DNA from 3 places in the Glaciecola sp. SC05 genome. Region 3 is predicted to be linked to each of the others. Evidence: predicted binding sites of a transcription regulator. Region 3 holds the regulator's gene; each other region holds the start of a gene.
What was found. The regulator FNR, encoded in region 3, switches genes on or off when oxygen is low (the NO sensors DNR and NnrR bind a similar motif). The targets are predictions, from matches to a motif close to TTGATCTAGATCAA.

Region 1 (7,408 bases), 140 kb from region 3:
TTCCGGTATTCTAGAGTTGCCAGTTGATGCACCGATTGCACAAGATTTAAGAGAGTACTTGCAGCTCGACGATAGCTCCATTGAAATCGATTTAACGCCAAACCGTGCAGATTGTTTGGGTATGAGGGGTGTGGCAAGAGAGTTGGGCGTGCTCAATCAACTTGACCTCAATAGCCCTAATATTACGCCCATTGAAGCGAGTATCGAAAACAGTCGTGGTATTTCGATAAAAGCTACGCAGGCTTGTCCGCGGTATTTAGGCAGGGTCATAGAAGGCGTAGATATGAGCGCTGATTCTCCGCTTTGGCTAAAAGAGAAACTCAGACGCAGCGGCGTGCGCAGTATTGACCCTGTTGTTGATGTGACAAACTACGTGCTCTTGGAGCTTGGCCATCCGATGCATGCCTTCGACAACGACGCATTAGACGGTGATATTGTTGTGCGCTTTGCCGAGCAGGATGAGCCAATAACATTGTTAGACGGCACGAACATTAATATTAATGCCGACACCCTCGTGATCGCCGACCAGAGCAAGGCGCTCGCCTTAGCCGGTATTTTTGGCGGTCTGCACTCAGGTGTTACCGCGCAAAGTAAAAATATCTTTTTAGAAGCCGCATTTTTTAATCCTGACGACATTTTAGGTAAGTCACGTCAATACAGTTTACATACTGATGCTTCTCATCGCTACGAGCGTGGTGTTGATCCCGAACTACAGTTTACAGCCATGCATCGAGCGACTGCGTTGCTGCTTGAAATTGTTGGCGGTAAGGCCGGTCCAATCGTCGAAGCGGTATCTCCCGCAGATCTGCCCGTGCGCAATAAGATAACCCTTCGTCATGGGCGTATTACTCGCGTATTAGGTAAAGATATCGATGCTACAAGAGTCAAAGATATGCTAGAACGTTTGGGTATGCAGGTTCAAGTCAGTGAAGGTGCTTATACCGTGCAAGCGCCCTCGTATCGCTTCGATATCGCTATTGAAGAAGACTTAATTGAAGAAGTCGCGCGTATTTATGGATATAACAATATCGAAAATACTGCACCGCTAGCGCGATTAAACATAAATGCCCACCCTGAAAAAGATATTGCTTTAAATATTTTAAAGCAGTCGTTGTTACAACAGGGCTTTCAAGAGGCGATTACCTATTCGTTTGTTGACCCGAAAAAACAAGCGTTATTGTATCCAGAGTTAGAAGGTTTAGCGCTTGAGCACCCAATATCTGCAGAGATGTCGGTAATGCGGGTAAGTTTGTTACCGGGTCTGTTAGGCGCGTTGTCTTATAATCAAAAGCGTCAGCAAACAAATATCAAACTGTTTGAAGCAGGTTTAATCTTTACGCCAGATGCCAATGAAAAAACCGGTGTTCAGCAAATTCAGATGATAGGTGGTGTGTTAAGCGGCAATACTCATGATGAGCATTGGTCAATTACCAATGCATCGCTAGATTTTTTTGATGCAAAAGCAGTCTGTGAGCAGTTAATTGCATTTACCGGGAGTGAAGCTGACTTTGAGTTTGTGCAAACTCAGCAACATGCGTATCACCCTGGGCAGTGTGCAAACATCATTTATCAGGAAAAAAGCGTCGGGATTGTGGGAGCAGTGCATCCACAGTTTGCCAAAAAACTTGGATTTAACGGCCAAGTTTTTGCGTTTGAAATCCAATTGTCGGCTATTTCAGGTCGAAAATTGCCTGCAGCCAGCACTATTTCAAAATACCCAATCAACCGCAGAGACGTTGCCGTTACGGTAAATGAGACGCTTGAAACAGGTAAACTACTAAAAAGTATTGAAAAAATTGGAATATCTGATTTAGTTGGCATAAACTTGTTTGACGTATACCAAGGTCAAGGTATTGAACTTGGATACAAGAGCTTAGCAATTTCAATTTGGCTACAAAGCACTGAAAAGACACTGGAAGATTCAGATATTCAAAAGTCTGTCGATATAGTAATTAGACATTTACAGGATCACTTTAGTGCAACATTAAGAGACTAATCAAATGGCATTAACCAAAGCTGATATGGCTGAACATTTGTTCGAAAAGTTAGGCATTAACAAGAAAGACGCAAAAGATCTCGTTGAACTCTTCTTTGAAGAGATTAAAGAGTGTCTAGAAGCGGGTGAGCAGGTTAAGTTGTCCGGCTTTGGTAATTTTGATTTACGGACCAAAAATGAGCGACCAGGGCGTAATCCAAAAACCGGCGAAGATATTCCTATCAAAGCCCGTAGAGTGGTTACCTTTAGACCCGGTCAGAAGCTAAAAAGCCGAGTTGAAAACGTTCCCGTTGAAAAATAGTCCGCTGTTCAGTATTCATTCCTACTCGAATACAAATTTTATCAGGCGCTTATTGTTTATGGGCGTTTTTTGTTTTTTGTTAAGTGCATGTTCAGAACCATCTCAACCCGAAAACGTGCAAGCCCCTCCTCAAGCTGAACCTTTATTAAGTCTGACTGAACTGCTAAATGCCAACGATGTAAAAGAAGCGTTAGCGAGTGCTGCAAAGCAAGATGATCAACAAGCCATTGCTGACTGGCAGGAGCGTTTATTGGAGGCTGCAGAGCAAGTAAATTTGCTGGCGTCTGAGCTCAAGCTTCTATCAGGCGAGCAGGGGCTGATGTATTTGAATTTTCAGGGCATGAAAACGAACTATCAACGGGAGTTCGAAGAGGCATTTTTTGGTTTTGGAGATGTTGACGAAGTCTACTCACGGTATCCCGCCTTTGAAAGCCTTCAAAAGCAATCTAAGGACTTGGTCGATAAACGTGACGCGTTGATTCAAAGCTCGGCTGCACAGCTCTCGCAACAGGGCATAGCGCCTGATATAGCCCTGCAGCAAGCAAGACAGCAGTGGCAGGCGATGATGCAATTCCCGCTTAATGCCGGCCCTTCTGGCGAGCAATAAACCTCTTTTGATCCCATATTATCAATATTAATTGGTGCAAACTCAGCCCTTGTGCGCGATAAAATTTGTGAGTGTTTGACTTGGCTAAATGTTGGCCTCGATATGAAAGTAAATCGCGATAACGAATCTCGCAATCATACCGTGAAAGGTAAAGTTGAAGTGCTTGCAATACCCGCCAACGAAGAGCTTGCTTTCACAATCTCTAGACAACGAATTCTGTTACCAAAATAAATTAGTCAGCTCACTTGACCTAAATGTCCATCATTCGGTCTAGATTTACCGACAGTTGTTTGTTCTTTTGTAACTGGGCGCTTTTGAGGTGTTCAAACATCGACTGCAGCTCATTCACATTAGCTTGTGCATGCAGGTCGGTGTATAAGGTCATTAGCTCTTCTGAAAATTGTGTCGCGAGCGAAATAATGTCATTTAAGCTTAAGTTGCTATCAGCCTCGCTGCTTGTGGGTATCTGTAATATGCTATCGTCATTGGTATATTGAAACCAAGTATTTAATATTGCGACACTTGCTTGCGACTTATAATTTGACATTTCTTCAGCAAACTTGAGTTCCTGCTCGGATAGGTAATGTAAACAAAGACGAACTCGTTCATCGTCATGATGCTTACTTAAGGTCAAATAGTATTGGCTCAAAGCGACGTGAAAAGAGTGGATGTGATTAATCGCATCCTTTGTTTGTTCAAAGCGAATCATGATTTAACCTCATTGATTTAAAAAGCGATATACCTTGGCGCACTATTATTGGTCACTTAGCCATTGGTAAGCATTGGTTGCATCATCAAAATTTTTTATCTCGCCACTCGTAAACCAGGTACCAATGGAAGATGCGTATTTGAGATATTTTTTCCCACCGAGTATTGCGATCTTTTTAAATTTTTTGCCATGGCTTAAGGCTAACTTGAGGTCATCCCAAGCGGCTCTAAGCTCCCAGCCTTCCAGTTCAATAGCGTCAAACAGTACATTGACTTCTGGCGTGTTAATACCCTCAAGCGCACCATTTAACATAGGCGTAATGGTTTGATAGTCATCATGGGTTAGTTTGCCAATCACTTTGATAAAAAGGTAAAGATTGTTATTAATCCGTTCAATACCAATGGATAAACCATGTCGTTGTATTTCCATCTTAGATGCCTCACCAGATAATTCATTCATGTACAAGGCTATCTTAAAAAAGCGAAAAACAACATTGTGGATAACCACAATGACCTTCGATGTTGATTATTAGACATGAGTATTGGCTTTACATTAGAAAGGCTTGATGATTTCATTTTTTGAGACCTTCACTTTTATGTCTATGTGATGGTATTCAAACACACTAAAAATGTGTAAAAGTTTGACTCATGTCAATTCTATTGCAATGTTATAGTGTAACATTAACTGTATTGGAGCTTTTTCAATAGACAAGTAACATGATAAAAAAAATACACATACAAAATACTCGACCTTGGTCATGCTTAGGATTATTTATTTGCTTGCTCGGTGTGAGTGGCGTTGTTCACGCAAACCAAGCTGATGATGAGCAAGATGTCGAGGTGATCATCGTCACCGCTAGCACTCCTACTCCTGGCGATAAAAATATCCAAGGAGCTAAAATCGACGTGCTAGAAGGCTTACAAAAGCAGCTCAGAGAAGGCGCGAGTCTTGGTCAAACCCTCTCTCATCTTGCTGGAGTGCGTGTATTGGATACTGGCAATAATGCCGGGGTGCCGGTGATACGTGGTTTAACAGGAAATCGTATTCGTATATTGTCTAATGGCATGGCTGTGGATCATCAACAATATGGCATTCGTCATCAGCCTAATGTCGACCCTTTTTTAAGCTCTAGAATCGAAATTGTACGAGGGGCTTCTAGTTTAATGTACGGCTCCGATGCTATAGGTGGCGTGATAGATGTTATTGGCTTAGATGTAGGGTTTAGTTACAACCAACACATAGATACCGAGATGGATTTGAGGTTGGACTACGCAAGTAATAATGAACAAGGAGGCATGAGCTTCAAAGGAAGTAGCTTTGGTGAGAATTGGGGAATTGCGGCAGGGTTTACTGCCCGAGAAGGGCAAGAGATAAGCACACCAGATGAACCTACTGCGTTTGAAACTGGCATAGCTTCGGATCCAGCATTTACGGGGGAGCTTCCATTCACTGACTTTAATCAAGTCAACGGACAAGTGGCAGTGGCTTGGTTGTTTGAAGAGGATACCAAAGTCAGCTTGCGCTACAACAGATGGGATAATGAACAAAATTATCTACAACCTAATCCTCCTGCTGGCAAGGGCTTAGGGGTATGGTTACAAAATGATGAAGTGCAGTTGTCTGTTGAGCACGGCATCAGCATTAACGACACTAAATGGTTAATAAAGCCAACACTTTCTTGGCAAAATAATAGTAGGCAGGCAAGCTCGGTAGGAAATACTCTCAGCGATGGCTTTGATGGAACCGTGGAGCTTGAATTTGACCAATACGCTTTTCGCATAGATGCTCGCCATGATGATTGGTTGGTATTTGATGGCGGCACAATTGGCTTTGAAGTGAAAACTCGCGAGCAAGTGTCTCGTGGCTTAGAGGTTTTATCGCCAGGCGGTGAGCAAGAGTCGTTGGGCATTTTTGCCTTTGAAGAACGCCGTTTTGGCAATTTATTATTACAAGCAGGTATGCGTTATGACTATATTGAAGTTACCGGTGACGCTCAAAAAACAGCTGCACCTGCTACATTTACCGGGCGCGTTAGCAACAACTATGACGTATTAAGCGGCTCTGTTGGGGGATCTTATCAGCTGAATAGGCAATGGACGCTAGCGGCTAACATTGGGAGCGGGTTTAGAGCACCAACGCTGTTTGAGCTGTTTGCGCAGGGCATTCACGGCGGTGTTGCCGCTGTACAACTAGGCAACTCAGATTTAGCGCCAGAGGAGTCAATCAATACAGATTTCGCTATTCGGTGGCGTAAACCTAACGCCAGCGCCTCTGTTACGATATATCACAATCAAATAGATGACTTTATTTACCTTGAAGATACCTTTGAGCAAGCAACTAATGGATTGCCTATATTTCGCAATGAACAAACCGATGCTAGATTACAAGGCATCGAGTTCGAAGGGGAATATTCGTTAAATGACTATTGGTCAGTTAGATTGATTGCCGATATGATTGCTACCGAAAATACTCTGACGGGTGAAGACTTGCCTCTAACGCCAGCTAACGAGGTATTAGGAGAGTTAACATGGCAGCCCAATAGCTTGTTAGGGCTAAGTGAGCCGTATGTCCGATTTGAAGGTAAATATGCTGATGCAAAAGACGCCGCTTTAGGTGAGCCATTCCAACAGTTTGACCGAAATCCTAATTTTGGTAGTGCTTCAACGGACAGTTATTGGCTTGCTAACATATCGGCAGGAGGTTTTATCCCACTAAATGATCAACAAGAGCTTCGCGTTAACCTTGCTGTTCTAAACATGTTTGATGAGCCTTACAGAGATTTTCTCAATACTTATAAAGCCTATGCACTCAACCCCGGAATGGATATAAGGTTGACCCTACAGATGACTTTTAACTGAGGCTTGACGAGTGGATAGCACTTTTTTTGTTATTTTAGTGTTTGGTTTGTTGATGAGCTCTATTGCTTTTATCGGCGGATTATTTGCGCTTTTACCTGAGAAGCTACTGAAGAGTTTATTACAGCCGCTAGTGGCTTTTGCGGCGGGTGCACTCATGGGGGGAGCATTTTTTCATATGTTGCCCAAAGCCCTTGCTTCAAATGTGCCTGACTTTTCGGTGTTGCTTTGGGTAGTTATTGGATTTACGGCTTTTTTCGCATTAGATCAGCTGATGGAGTGGCATCATTGTCATCGGCTGCCTTCAGAGCATGTGCGGCCAATGGGGCCTTTGCTGTTGGTGGCTGACGGCGCGCATAATCTGATTGGTGGATTAGCCATTGGCGCCATATTTGTAATAGATATCAAAGCAGGTATTGCCGCATGGTTGGCTGCGGCTTTGCACGAAGTGCCACAAGAAATGGGAGATTTTGGCGCTTTAGTGCACTCTGGATATAGCAAATATCGAGCGCTGTTACTAAATTTTTGCTCCGCGCTGACTTTTCCTTTAGGTGCCTTGATAGCATATTTCCTTGGTGACACAATTAATTTAGTATTATTGGTGGCGTTAGGAGCCGGTAATTTTTTGTATATCGCAGGAGCTGATTTAATACCTGAAATAAAAAGAGCTGAAAAGTTAAGTGAGACCTTAAAGCGTTTTGGTTTTTTTGTGTTTGGTTTGGGTTTATTATATGCCACCCACTAAGCAGGTGAATTGACTAGGTGCTAAATGCTATAAACATTGTAAGGTGGCGAACAACATCGCGATTCTCATACTCCCTTCAATTGTTACAATTGAAGGGAGTATGAGAATCGTCACATCACCCATTTTGACGAGCCCATATCTTAGTAAATGTTTACAACATCTTCGCTATAGCATAAGCGTCTAAACACATTTATG
Region 2 (7,408 bases), on a different contig from region 3:
TACATGGCTGTATTAGACATGCCCGCGGAGTTTTACCTTGAGACGATTGAGCGGATATTCAAAAACAACGAAGTCGCCAACAAGACCATTACTTATCAAGGAAAGACCGTTAATTTTGACGCCATTACCAATACGCCTTTGTTAACGGTTGAAGGTGCAAATGATGATATTTGTGGCCTTGGTCAAACCGAAGCGGCACAAACTATCTGCAAAAATATTCCGAACGATATGCGCAAGCACCATATACAATCTGGTGCTGGTCATTATGGTATTTTCAGTGGTTCGATGTATCGTAAAAACATACGTCCAGTGGTAACTGAGTTTATCAATAAATACAGTGAGCCTGCCGAAGCGACCAGTACTGAAGAAAAGTAGTATTTTGCACACGGTTTCATTTGTACCTTTGAACTAAGTTAGTTAGAGTTTCTCTAACTAACTTAGCTTCCAAGATAAGGACTATCTTTTTGAAACGTTTTCCTCTCATTGCACTCATCACTTTTTGTTCTGTCGCAAGCTTTGTTAGAGCAGATGAGCTGCAGCAGTATATCGAACTGCAGCGACAAGCCTTTTCAACATGCCTGACGGAAAAAGCACAAGCAGCGCTAGAGGCAGGCGTGAGTCAAGCTCGCATTGATAATGAGTTTTCAAATCTTAACTTTGTTCCTCGCGTAATTGAATTAGATCGTTCGCAACCAGAATTTGTGTCCACCTTCCCTGACTATTTTAGCAAGCGAGTCAATCAGTGGCGTATTGATAAGGGCCGCGAAAAGTTTCAAATCTATCGCGAGTTTTTGAATGAATTAACTGAAAAGTATGGGGTACCTGGACACTACATTATTTCATTTTGGGGACTAGAAACTAACTACGGTGGCTTTAAAGGCACAATGTCTACACTGGATTCGCTCGCAACTCTTGCATGCGAGCCACGCAGAGCGACGTTTTTTACTCAAGAATTATTTTTAGCCCTTAAGTTAATGGATCGAGAAAATCTCAATAAAGCACAAATGCAGGGTTCTTGGGCAGGAGCGATGGGCCATACTCAGTTTATGCCAACCGCGTACACCAATTATGCCATCGACGGCGATAATGATGGCATTGTGAACTTATGGGAAAGTGAAAAAGACGCGCTCGCGTCAGCCGCCCACTTTTTATGGAAGCTTGGCTGGACGCCAGGCTTACGTTGGGGTCGCGAAGTATCCCTACCCGAAGGCTTTGACTACAGTTTAGCCGGTCAAGCATCACGTCCTATTGCAGAGTGGAACTCCTTAGGTGTCACAAAAACAGACAATACACCTTTGGGCGACATAGATATCCCCGCGAAACTGTTGATACCTGCCGGCGCCAGTGGTCCAGCATTTCTGACATACGGGAACTTTAGAACCATACTGCGCTGGAATAATTCTGAGTTTTACGGGATCGCTGTGGGCCAATTGGCAAACCGTATTATTGGCGGTGCCGCTATAGTGGCACCATTGCCGGATTTACCAAAGTATAGCATTGCACAAATGGCTGAAGTGCAGCGCAATCTAAACTCACTGGGTTTCGATGTAGGCGGAGCTGACGGTATTATTGGACCCGCTACCCGTTCTGGCCTGAGGGCCTTTCAAGCCAGTAATGCGCTTGTACCCGATGGTTTCCCTTCGCCAGAAACTGTTGAATTACTTCGAAGCCTAGCTAAGCAATAGTAATAAAAAAATGCAGAGCCCATAACAGGTCTGCATTTTTTATTTTCAAGACTATCAACACATGAAGCCTAGCGGATAACAGCAGGCTTTAGTACATATGCTGGCCACCGTTGATAGACAGTGTAGAGCCAGTAATAAAACCAGACTCATCATCTACTAAAAACGCAACGCTGTTAGCGATGTCTTCAGGCTTACCTAAACGACCAACCGGGATGGTTTTAATGATTTTTGCGAGCACTTCTGCTGGTACTGCTCGCACCATATCGGTATCAACGTATCCCGGAGCAATCGCATTAACAGTAATCCCTTTACCGGCACCTTCAAGTGCTAAGGCTTTTGTAAAGCCATGGATACCCGATTTAGCCGCCGCATAGTTCACCTGACCATACTGACCAGCTTGTCCGTTTACCGAGCCTACATTGATAATACGTCCGAATTCTCTGTCGCGCATGCCTTCAATAACAGTTCTACAGGTATTAAAACAAGACGCTAAATTGGTCTGGATGACTGCGTCCCATTGCTCGAAGCTCATACGATGCATAGTGCCATCTCGAGTAATACCAGCATTATTAACTAATACATCCACTGGCCCATAGGTACTTTCAATATCAGCGACGCCCTGCTTAACCGCTTCAAAATTTGAAACATCAAATTTTACTGCAGGAATGCCAGTGCGCTCGGTGAACTCAGCGGCCTTTGCGTCATTACCGCCATAGTTAGCGACAACTATATAACCTTTATTTTTTAACGTGGTACAGATGGCCTCACCGATTCCTCGAGTGCCGCCTGTGACTAATGCTACTCTTGCCATAACAATTTATCCTTTTAATGTACGAAATAACGAATATTGCAGCAGTTATAACGTGTCTACATGACAGGTGTTATGAGACTTTAGTAGATTAATAAAACAAGCACACAACTGATTGATGTAAATCAGTCTTTAAATCTATTTTATTGCTCAGGCAGAAAATATAGTCACTTGCAGTGCTTCAGGTCCGGTTTCAAGAACTTTTTGTAAATCATTGTCGGTAAAACCTGCATTGGTCAAGGTGGTATACGCAATTTGTCTGGCGATAAAGGTTTGAGTCGTGTCACAATAGGTGAGTAACGCTTTTTCAATATATGTATTCATATTGTTAGTATTGGTATTTGTGGGTGTTCTAATAAAAGCAAAATTCACGCCTGAGTGTTTCAATACCCCTTGGAAAAGCCTTAGTACATTGATTTATATACAAATTGGAGTAAAGCTTTTTGTCTTCGTCTATTCGTCTTATCATTGACTGCCCCGACCAAGTCGGATTGGTTGCCGCCGTATCGGAGTTTCTTGCCGCTCATCAAGTTAATATTTTAGAAGCAAGCCATCATACTGATATGCAACTTTGTCGATTTTTTATGCGCCATGAAATAGATGCCAATTCTCTCACTGTGAATATCGATACTTTAAAAGAGTCATTCTCCAGCTTAGCTGAACAATATGATATGAATTGGTCAATGATGCATTCCGAACAAAAGCGCAAAGTCGCTTTGCTTGCTAGCCATGAATCACATTGCTTGAACGATGTGCTTCATCGTTGGCACAGCGGCGAATTACATTGCGATATATCGTGCATTATTGCTAATCACAAAAGCATGCAGCAATACGCAGATTGGTATCAAGTACCATTTCACTACGTGGACTTTGCTGATAAAAAAGAAGGCTTTCAACAAGTAGAGTCATTATTAGAGCATTACCACATTGATTTAGCCGTGCTTGCCCGATTTATGCAGATTCTGCCGGAAGATCTATGTGAAAAATATGCTGGTCGGATCATGAATATCCATCATAGTTTCTTGCCTTCTTTTGCTGGTGCTAAGCCCTATCAACAGGCATACGACAGAGGCGTCAAATTAATCGGAGCAACCTGTCATTATGTGACCTCAGATTTAGACGAAGGGCCTATAATCGAGCAAGAGGTTATGCGCATCAGCCATAGCGACAGTTCACAAGATATGGTTCGCAAGGGTAAGCGTTGCGAAGTTAACGCCTTGGCCAACGGCATACGCTATCACCTTGAAGATAGAGTCATTATTTGCCAGCACAAAACCGTGGTCTTTGCTTAGCGATATTTAATATATCAAGCCAGCATCCTTGCTGGCTGTTTTATAACAAGTCGGTGACCTGTTGATAAGTCATTTCTACCGCACCGCGATTATTAAGCAACACCGCTAAACCAGCCTGACCCTTTGCTTCGTTGATATTAGCATCGAGTAGCAAGTCCTTTAGCCTCTCAAAACACTGTTCTTCACTTTCAATCAAGTCCAAAGACCCCTGTGCCTTCAACATTTCGACAATTCCAGGATTATTAAAGATGCTGGTACCCATCACCATAGGTTTTGCATACATTGCGCACTCCAAAGCATTATGGCCGCCTTTTTGCGCGATGCTGCCACCAATAAAAGCCTGAGAACATATACAGTAACAGGCTTTCAACCAGCCCATCTGATCAACAACTGTCACTTGGGCTTGGGCCCTATCATCATCACTTAAGCGCGTGACAGTCAACCCCGTGGCCTTCGCAATCAGATAAACATCATCAAAACGATGAGGGTGTCGAGGCACGAGTATCAATCGCAGAGTAGGAAAGTTGGTGAGTAACTTTGCAAACACATTTAATACAAACTTTTCTTCCGGCTCATGGGTGCTGGCTGCCAACCAAATTGGCCCATCACCGAATCCATATTTATCTTTCAGCAACGTCGCTTTTACTTCGTCATCTTGACTAGGCTCTATGTCAAATTTCATATTTAAAGTCAGTTTCAACTGGGGTTTGTACACACCCATTTTTGTGAAGTTGTCATAAGAGCTTTGGCTCTGTGCACAAATAACATCAAATTGTCTGAGTGCAGGGCGCAGAAGAAAGCTTAACTTCTGATACATCGGCAGTGACTCATCTGACAATCGCGCATTTATCAAGCACAGGGGGATGTCTCGTTTTACACATTGATGAATCATATTTGGCCAAATCTCAACCTCCGTCACGAGCACTAATTTAGGCTTAAGCTTGTTAAAAAACGAATGCATGAAAAATGGAATATCTATGGGTAAAAACAAATGCTGTACAGAGTCTTTGTAAAGAGTATAGGCATGCATTGCGCCAGTAGTAGAGGTAGTGGTTACCGTGATCGGGAGTTCTGGGAAATTTTCTTGTAATCTATTGACCAACTGCACAGAAGCATTCAATTCTCCCATCGAAACACAGTGCACTAAAATACCTCCGCCGCTTAGTTTCGTAGGCACACAACCAAAGCGTTCGTTGAACTTTCGAGGCTGGCCTGAGTAGTTTGGATCCATCCTTAGCTTTTTCTTAAACAGCAACAAAAGTAGCGGTAGACAGGCTATTAAAAACAATGAATACAACCAACGATATAGTGTCTGCGCGAAGGTTTCTTTTTTGTGGGCCATCATTCGCTTTTTACCACTACAAGGCTTGATTGTTTGCGAGGGAAGCAGACACATCCATTGGCAATGGGATAAGCGCGATGCTATACATCGATTGCAATACAATCAGAATAGCAGTCAAACCTGTATTGGATAACACGTTTTTTTGCTCCTTTTTTTGGCCTTGAATAGAGGTGCCTTGATAACTGCACAGCATAGTATAAATAGGGTCTTTTTACTAAGTAAAATAGACTCTTAGCCGATAACTTTCCTATAAATCCCCGACTGTTGACACGTTTTCATTGAGTATAAAACTGACAAAACAGGCCACTGAGCAATTGCTGCAAAGCATTCGTTTATTAACGGATAGTGACTATTTGCGTGTTAGTGGGCTAGAGCAAAAGGATCATGAACGCCTTGAGATCGGTGATTTAAGCGTTGCTTTACTCACAGTCCAGCAACGCCAAGCGGAAGAATTTGCAGTGGAATCAGCGTTCTTTGTTGAACAACTGTCGATTGCGCTATCCGTGTCCAACAAACAGCGCATGCTAATATGCATACATAAGCACACTAGTGAACAAGGTAAGCAACAGCGCAGACAAACAATTATTCAAACTAAACAAGAGCGACAAATTGAAATAGAACTCTTAACCGAGCAGGTCTTTCCGAATTGGTTGTTGAACCTTGCACACTCAGAAAACAGCCAGATAAACACAAGAGAACAACAGCAACTTTTACATTTATGCGCATGTTTATATACCAGCACAAGTGTATTTGCTCAATTTCAAGGTCTGACCGTAGATAGTTTGACTAAACTGCAAAGCAGAAACGCATTGCAGCGAACGGTGGATGAGAATATCACCTCCTCTGGCATGAATCTTTGCATGATCCACTGCCGAGATTTTCAAATCGTTAATCGAAAATTTGGTCAAGCAAAGGGTGATCAAGTGCTCAATGAAATTGCGACAATTATCAACCAGCAGACGCGTTTGGGCGATCAAGCCTGCCGTTTTGGCGGTGCGCTATTTGGTATTGTTAGCGATGCAAATAGCGTTGATGAAGGACTCAAGCTCGCGCAAAAACTGCAAACTGAGTTGCACAACCGGCCCTATTTAAAAAATGCCATTCGTTTGTCTTTCAATGTTGGCGTTGCTCACATTACGGCCGAAGACTGTGTTGGTGAAGACGCCTCCCCTTCTAGCATTATGATCAGCCGAGCTGAACAAGCACTTAAGGCAGCTCAAACCTCAGATAAACCTAGCATTGTGCATTGGGAAGCAGACAAATTTAAATATGACGAACAAGATTTTAATTATATCGGCGGAATTTTTACACCCGATAATGTAACTAACTATCGGAACATGTTGTTGCTCTGGGATATTTCATCGATAATCGCTGATGAACACGAGTTTGCACGTCTATTGGTTAACGTCGTTGAAAGGTTAGCGTATACCTTTGAGTTTAGCGCTGCTGGAATTATTTCAGATGATCAATACAGTCCATTTGAACAAGCCATTTCAGTTTCACAAATGGCCGATATTTCGCCACTCAATATTAAAAGTACCACGTTTGAAAAAGATCTTCGCAAGCTTAGCAAAGATGCTATTGAAAACGGCAGACACGTTGAGTATCAAAATGAACAAGAGCGTTTTCTATTGGTGCCATTAGGCGCCGAACTAAATGCCTGCTTCTTTTTAGTCGGTCAAGAACAAACTCTCGACTTAACCCACGACTCGGTAATGCTGTTCGCGGGGTTTGCAAGACAAATTGGTAAAGCGCTCAAACGCAGCCAATTAGAAGACGAACTAAATCGTAATTTAGAGCAGCAAAATGCACAACTGGCTGAAGAGCTGAACACAATAAAGACTGGTTTAAAGTCAAGTGCTTTAGTCTATCGTTCAGAAAGTATGCAAACTATTATGAAGCAAACTCAGCGAGCGGCACAAACCGATACTACCATACTGGTTACTGGCGAAAGCGGCACCGGTAAAGAGAAGCTGATTCATGCGATCCACAATCTTAGCCCTAGAAATAAAGCGCCTCTGGTGATTGTTGACTGTGGCTCGATTCCTGAAACTCTCATCGAGTCTGAACTTTTTGGCTATGTAAAAGGCGCATTTACCGGTGCACAAAGTCATACGGTGGGTAAAATTCAAGCGGCAGATGGCGGCATCATTGTGTTGGACGAAATCGGCGAATTACCAATGTCTATGCAGCCAAAGCTTTTACGTTTTGTGCAAGAGAAGCACTTTACTCCCGTAGGCAGTAATAAGGCCATATCAGTAGATGTAAAAATTGTTGCTCT
Region 3 (7,408 bases):
TATCTCCAATGAGCTGCTCATTACACCCATTATTCCTGGCGCAGCCATTTTGTTAGCTTTGGGCGCGGGAGAAAACCACTGCTTCATAAAACCACTAGAGCCCTTACTAATTAATTCATCGGTTTTCTTTTGCGATGCAATGTGTTCCTTTTCTGATTTTTCGATTAGCTGCGGTCGAAAATCAGCACTCAAATTCACTGCGATCACAAAGTCAGCGCCCAATTGTCTGCATTGGTTCACCGGCACAGGATTCACTACTGCACCATCGACCAACCAGCGACCATGATGTTCGATAGGCGGAAACAGTGCCGGGATAGCGCAGGAGGCCTGGATTGCTTCGCTTATACTGCCTTTATTAAAAGCGACTTCTTTACCTGAGTAGAGATCGGTTGCGACAGCGGTAAAAGGTTTGTCCATTAGCTCAAAGGTTTGCGCACAAAATTCTTCACGATGCTTTTCAAACACCTTTTGACCGCTGGCTAAGCCTCCACGCCGAAAGCCTACGCCGAGCAAGCCGAAAACTTGCCATTCAGTTAATGTGTTTGCCCATGTTTCAAGCTCTGTGAGTTTGCCACTTGCATAAGCCGAACCTACATATGCGCCGATAGAGCAGCCGGCCACCACATCAATTTTGACGCCAATGTCTTCTAAGGCTTTGATAATACCTATGTGCGCCCAACCACGAGCGGCACCGGCGCCTAACGCTAAGCCAATCTTCACAACAACTCCTTATTTGATGGATTTATTTTAGTTCAATAATAGTGGCGCTGGGCTCGTCCACTGAGAAATACTTTGGAACGTCGACTTTATCAAATGCGATATCACCTTCTCCAGACAATATGGTGTTGGTATCAAGACTTTTAAAGTCAAACTGCTGATGATCTAGCATATGAGATGGCACGATATTCTGCATGGCGCTGAACATTGATTCAATGCGCCCTGGAAAGCGCTTCTGCCAGTCTTGCAGCATCATTTTAATATTTTTGCGCTGTAAGTTTTCTTGTGAACCACATAAGTTACAAGGAATAATCGGAAATGCCATGTTTTGTGAATAGCGCTCAATGTCGACCTCTTTGCAATATGCGAGCGGTCTTATAACCATATGCTCGCCGTTATCACTTAACAGTTTTGGCGGCATCGACTTTATTTTTCCGCCATAGAACATATTTAAAAATAAGGTTTCAATCATATCATCACGGTGATGGCCCAAAGCAATTTTGGTGGCTCCAAGAGTTTTAGAGGTCTTATATAAAATGCCTCTGCGCAGCCGCGAGCAAAGTGAGCAGGTTGTTTTGCCTTCAGGGACTTTGTCTAATACGATGGAGTAGGTGTCCTCTTCCACTATTTCAAAATCTACGCCTAGTTCACTTAAATAATTAGGCAAAATGTGCTCCGGGAAGCCCGGTTGCTTTTGGTCTAAATTGACCGCAATAATCGAAAACTGAATGGGAGCAATACGCTGCAGATAAAGCAGTATGTCGAGCATAGTGTAACTGTCTTTGCCGCCTGACAAGCAAACCATGATGCGGTCACCGTCTTCAATCATATTGAAATCGGCGATGGCTTTGCCCACTTCACGACGAAGCCGCTTTTGCAGTTTATTAAAATTGTATGTAGCTTTTGGCTTAACTGACATAGTCTGTGCTTTATCCGTATTAAAAACATTGAGTAAAATGAAAACGCCGCAAGTATACGAAATTTGCGGCGTTTTTTCATCTACTGCATGCGTGAATATTGCGCGCAAATCGATAGAAAGCTAGTCAGCGTGGTCAAATATCCAATTCATTGAACCTGCGGCTTTATCACTAGCGTGTCACAGTTGACTCTATCTATAATATGTTCCGCAGTATTGCCTAACAGGGCTGCTGAAATTCCTCTGCGGCCAACTGAACCCAAAACTAGTAACTCTGCATCGAGCTTATCACAAAGGCCGGGCACAACATCTTCAGGTAAGCCTTCGCTAACATGTATATTTTGATCTGGTAATTTGTGCAGTTTGGCAATTGCCTTCACTTCTTTCTCATGTTTTGCTTGGATATCAAGGTTGTATGCCTGAGCGTTAAAACTTGGTACCTCTATCGCAACATGCATAGGTGCGCCGGCAAAAGTGTTGGCTAAATGTAAGCTACCCTTTACCAGTTGTGATAAATCTGCGCTGATCTGAGTGACTCGCTCACTTAATAGATTATGCACTTTGTCATTTGTATCTATGCTGATAGCAGCCACTATGTTGCCGTTTTCAGGCCAGTCGTGGTTTTTAACCATCAATACATTCATGGGGCTGAAGCGCAGCAGATGCCAATCATTCGGAGTAAATATTTTTTGAGCGATTTTATTGTGTTCTTTGCAACTTTTTACAATTAAATCACAGTGTTCGTGAGTTGCGGTATCAATGATCCCGCGATATAGCGATTTATGCCAAACTGATTTAATCTCTACATTCACCGCCCCACATTTGTTTATATACTGATTCATGGCCTTAACTTGACCATTCATCAATGCGGCCTTCATATCCACGCGTTGGTCAGTGCTCAGAAAGTTCGTCATATCGTAGGTTTCATCATAAATACAGCTGACTAACAGAATATTTGCATGCAGTTTATTGGCTAGGAAACAGGCTCTGTCAAAAGCCGGTTGAACATCATGATAGGGGTCAAATACCACTAAAATTCGTGAACAGTTAAACATATGTGCTCTCCACTGATGGTTATAGCTCTAGGGTTTGTTGATCTTAGTATAAAACACAATAAAAAAGGTGGTCAGCATCTGCATGCCGCCACCTTGTGTTAGATCAATGAAGGGTTAAAAAGTTAATTAGATGCCGAAAAAGACATTTCACTTTCAGGCATACGCTGCCTGACACCATCAAAATCCACTATGCTAATGAGTTTGCCATCTACTTTAATTAAACCCTCTTTTTGAAAGCGGGTGAGCAAGCGACTTATAGTTTCGACGGTTAAACCCAAATAATTGCCAATTTCGTTACGGGTCATCGATAGATTAAACTGTTTGGCTGAGTAACCGCGTTCGTCAAAGCGTTTCGATAAATCGTTAATGAAATGCAACAAGCGCTCTTCAGCGCTGCGTTTACTTAACAGCATCATCAGATCATGGTCGTGTTTGATTTCAGCACTCATGAAACGCATGATTTGTTTACGTAATGCAGGGTAACGCTCAGATACTGCGTCTAATGTGTCGTAGGGCAATTCACACACCATCGCCGTTTCAAGAGCTTGGGAGTAGCTTTGATGCATATTGTCTTTTAAAGCATCAAAACCGATAATGTCGCCGGGAAAATGAAAGCCCGTAATTTGTTCAACGCCGTCTTTATCACTAATGTATGACTTAAATGAGCCAGAACGCACTGCATATAGGGAATGAAAGACCTGACCAGCTTTGACAAGTTTGTCGTGCTTATGAAGAGGGCGCTTACGTTCGATAATATCGTCAAGGCTTTCTAATTCAGTCTTGCTTAGACTTACCGGTAAACAAAGGTGGCTAAAACTGCAACTTTGGCAGTGGATGGAGAGCTCGGCACTATTGCCCATCGCTACACTCCTTATAAATATTTAGATCATGTTATACCTTGAATTATTGGCAAAATCAAAACAAATGCGAAAAGAATTAGACTAATGGCTATAATATTTCTCGTTAACTTATGTTGCAGTAATGGCACTAAAAAGCTGGCTCCCAGGCTTGTAGCAATCAGCGCTGGAAAGGTGCCTAGTCCAAATAGCAGCATAAACAACGCACCGTTTAATGCGCTTCCCGAAGCTAATGACCAAGTTAATGCGGTGTAAACTAGCCCACAGGGAAGCCAGCCCCAAACCATGCCGTAAGCGAGGGCATAGCCCGGATGTTTAAAAGGTAACAGCTTTTTTGACAGTGGCTGTATTTTACGCCACAGATGACCGCCGATCCGCTCAAAATACGACAAACCTTTCCACCAGTTACTAATATAAAGAGCTAGAAGAATCAAAAACGACGCACTGACCAAGGTTAGAATAGGTAAAGTCGTAGTCATACTGCTACTGGCGATAGCCCCTAGATAACCTGTGAATGCGCCAGCCACGCTATAGGACAAAATCCGGCCGACATTGTAGGCAACAATATAGAAACTCGGTGATGCTTGTTTAGGGATTGCAAACGTAAATGCGCTTGCTATGCCTCCGCACATGCCGATGCAATGAACACCGCCAGCTAAGCCCATCAAAAATGCTGATAGCAGGCCAATTTCAGTCATTTGACTCAGTAGACTTGAGGGTATTCTGTTTTTGGGGTTTTGCTGCTATGTCTGCTCCGCTGGAGGCTTGGCCTTGCTCTGGCTCTGCTTTTACAGCCACATCAACATCAGATTTTTTAATGTCGTCATCAAATAAGATGCTGTAGCCCTGACGTTCTAGATCGTCAAATTGATTGGATTTTACCGCCCAAAAAAACACTCCAATTGCAATAGATACAATAATGATGGCCAGTGGGATTAAAACAAATATGATACTCATCGCAGTATTATCGCATTAAACGAGTGGAATTATATACCACTATTATTGAACTTAAGGACATCCCTAAAGCTGCCTGCCAAGGAGTTAATACGCCCATAACGGCAAATGGTAACACTGATATGTTATAGCCGAGCGCCCACGCAATGTTCTGTTTGATTTTTCGTTTAGTCCGCGCTGCCATCGTCAGCACGTCATTAAGCGCGGTTAACTTGGTATTGAGCAAGACAATATCGGCGGCATTCTTGGCTAAATCAGATGCATTGCCTACCGCAATAGATACGTCAGCGGCGGCCAATACAGGTGCATCATTAATGCCGTCACCAAGCATTATCATCGACTTACCTAGTGCCTGTTGCTGTTTAATATAGGCGAGTTTCGCTTCGGGTGGACAGGCGCCAATGGCATTGGGAATATTGAGCTGCTCTGCAATATGACTGACATTCACCTGTGCATCACCACTTAGAATACTCAAATTGAACTGTTTAATGTTAGCTAATACTTGTTTCACGTCGTCTTTTATTGTGTCAGTAAGCCAAAAGGCCGCAACAACTTGATGCTCGATAGCCAGCAACACATTCGCGCCCTCCCATTCAGACGTATCTTGTTGACCAGTTTGGCTCAGTACAAACTTTTTAGACCCTATATAACATTGATGAGCGTTGACTGTAGCCGATATTCCTTTGCCAATTTCTATCTGATACTGCTCGATATTGAAACCAAACTCAGCAAAGGGTTCGGTAAATGCTTTAGCTATTGGATGCTCCGAGCGAGTTTCTAAAAAACTGGCTAAAGCCAATAAGTAATTATGAGGGGGATTGTTAGACTTACCTTCGCCACCTAGCGGCGGATTGATGCGCTTAGGCGAAGTGGAGAGCCACTGTTGGCTAATAGAAAATGCGCCTTGTGTAAGGGTGCCTGTTTTATCAAACACAATATCGGTGGCATGCGTGACTTGTTCTAGCGCGTCGGAGCGTTTTAGCAATATTCCTAATTTATTAAGTTTTGCCATTGCACAGGTCAAAGCAGATGGGGTGGCTAATCCTAAGGCACATGGACAAGTCGCAATCAATACTGAAATCGTAATCCAAAATGCATGCGGGTCGTTTTGTGACCACCAATACCAATAGGTTAGGGCGCTTACTAGCAGCACTACACTAACAAAATATCGAGACAGTTTATCGGCGATAAGGGCAATTTTGGGCTTACTGCCCATGGCCGCTTCTTGTAAACGCAGTATTTGATTCATCATCGCGTATTTGAGACTGCTTGTGACCTCAATAGTAATACTGCCCTGTTGATTCACAGAGCCGGCAAACACTTTATCGTTTGCGCGCTTACGTACTGGCTCAAATTCGCCAGTCAGCATAGACTCGTCGGCAGTTGAACTGCCCTCTAATACGATCCCATCAATCGGGATAGATTCGCCGGCCTTGACCAACACTTTATCGCCGGTAGCTAGTTGTTTTGCTAATACGGTGACCCATTCGGAGTTTTCCCAGCGCGCGGCTGTTACCGGAATTAGTTTTAACATATTTGACGATATTTCTGAGGCTCGATGGCGCGCACGATGCTCCAAATAGCGACTGATCAGTAAGAAAAATACAAACATGCAGATTGATTCGAAATACACTTCACCGGTATTTTTATTGACCGCTAATACTCCGGCTATATAAGTAGCAACAATGGCAATGGTAATCGGAACGTCCATGTTCACGCCTTTCGCCATAAGGGCTTTGATGGCGCTCACATAAAAAATACTGCCGGAGTACAGCACAACGGGGGTGGTTAACAGGAGGCTGACCGCATTAAAATAAGCAATGGCTTCGGGGTCGATATTACCAAAAATATCAAAGTATTGGCCCATGGCCAACATCATTACTTGCATCGTCATTATGCCCGCGAGGCCTAACTTTTTTAAGTATGCTTTTTGTTCTTTTTTAAACGATGCTTCATGATTATCAGCCTGAAATGGCAGTGACTCGTAACCAATGGACTTCATTTTGCCTAAGATGCCCGAGAGTTTTAGTTCGTCATTATTCCAGGTTACTAGCGCTCTGCGTGAAGACACATTAACCGAAACTTGTTTGAGCCCTTTTACTTTAGCGAGCTGCTTTTCAATTAGCCAACCACAAGCAGCACAGGTTATCCCTTCAACAGTGAGTTGAATTTGCTTATCTTTACCTTGATCAAAAACAAATTCTTCCTGTAACTCAGGCTCGTCATAGACCGCTAACTTAGCCATTGTATTGTCAAGCGCAGCATCGCCTCGCGCCGCCGGTTCGGTCCTAAATTCATAGTAACTTTCTAGACCGTTGTCGACAATAGCCGCAGCCACAGCCTGGCAACCAGGGCAACACATATAGTGAGTTTGTCCAACGATGGCAACAGGATACTTTGTACCCTCAATATTTGGCAAACCGCAGTGAAAGCAGCCGCCTTCTGCAATAATTATACTCATTATGGTTCGAAACGAAATGCCTTAGCTTGGGGTAGATTTACGCGGTCCTGTACTTTCCATTCTTCATTCATTGGCATGAGGCGAAGACGCCACTTACCGTCGATCGGATTATTCGCATTACTGCGATAAATACCATTCGCATCGCGAGTAAGCAATACATCAAAATCGCGGTCTTCTATCGTAACGTGAAAGAAGTCTAACTTTAATGCTTCACCGGTTTTAGGAGCACCGCTGACAAATTCAAGCTCTATATTTCCTTGCTGCACGCTAAGGAGGGTAGAGATGCCCATTTCTCGGGCTAAATCGATCTTGTCTAATCGGGCATTGATCGCCTTACCTTCTTTGTAATAATCGTCCACTACCAAGCTATTAGTGCCATCGGTCGCAAAACGGATAACAAAGCTGCCAACAATAATAGATGACAAGGGTATTGCGATTAAGAACCAAG

Region 1: AB9H30_RS03245 (STAS/SEC14 domain-containing protein) is a predicted target of FNR. The motif match lies at 4,254-4,267, and genes of this name have one in related genera.
Region 2: phbB (acetoacetyl-CoA reductase) is a predicted target of FNR. The motif match lies at 2,609-2,622, and genes of this name have one in related genera.

Annotation. Positions count from the first base shown of each region.
Region 1 is NZ_JBGIYY010000002.1:326,187-333,594, reverse strand. Features, by position in the region: gene pheT (phenylalanine--tRNA ligase subunit beta) at 1-1,996, shown strand, start outside; gene AB9H30_RS03265 (integration host factor subunit alpha) at 2,001-2,297, shown strand; gene AB9H30_RS03260 (hypothetical protein) at 2,356-2,904, shown strand; gene AB9H30_RS03255 (hypothetical protein) at 3,007-3,135, shown strand; gene AB9H30_RS03250 (hypothetical protein) at 3,155-3,613, opposite strand; gene AB9H30_RS03245 (STAS/SEC14 domain-containing protein) at 3,659-4,072, opposite strand; gene AB9H30_RS03240 (TonB-dependent receptor) at 4,330-6,471, shown strand; gene AB9H30_RS03235 (ZIP family metal transporter) at 6,482-7,213, shown strand.
Region 2 is NZ_JBGIYY010000004.1:75,925-83,332, reverse strand. Features, by position in the region: gene AB9H30_RS05070 (polyhydroxyalkanoate depolymerase) at 1-375, shown strand, start outside; gene AB9H30_RS05065 (lytic murein transglycosylase) at 465-1,685, shown strand; gene phbB (acetoacetyl-CoA reductase) at 1,774-2,496, opposite strand; gene AB9H30_RS05055 (hypothetical protein) at 2,644-2,880, opposite strand; gene purU (formyltetrahydrofolate deformylase) at 2,937-3,785, shown strand; gene AB9H30_RS05045 (3-deoxy-D-manno-octulosonic acid transferase) at 3,826-5,130, opposite strand; gene AB9H30_RS05040 (sigma 54-interacting transcriptional regulator) at 5,406-7,408, shown strand, end outside.
Region 3 is NZ_JBGIYY010000002.1:189,645-197,052, forward strand. Features, by position in the region: gene rssA (patatin-like phospholipase RssA) at 1-720, opposite strand, end outside; gene ttcA (tRNA 2-thiocytidine(32) synthetase TtcA) at 743-1,636, opposite strand; gene uspE (universal stress protein UspE) at 1,783-2,688, opposite strand; gene fnr (fumarate/nitrate reduction transcriptional regulator Fnr) at 2,811-3,548, opposite strand; gene AB9H30_RS02685 (sulfite exporter TauE/SafE family protein) at 3,575-4,243, opposite strand; gene ccoS (cbb3-type cytochrome oxidase assembly protein CcoS) at 4,236-4,502, opposite strand; gene AB9H30_RS02695 (heavy metal translocating P-type ATPase) at 4,510-6,960, opposite strand; gene AB9H30_RS02700 (FixH family protein) at 6,960-7,408, opposite strand, start outside.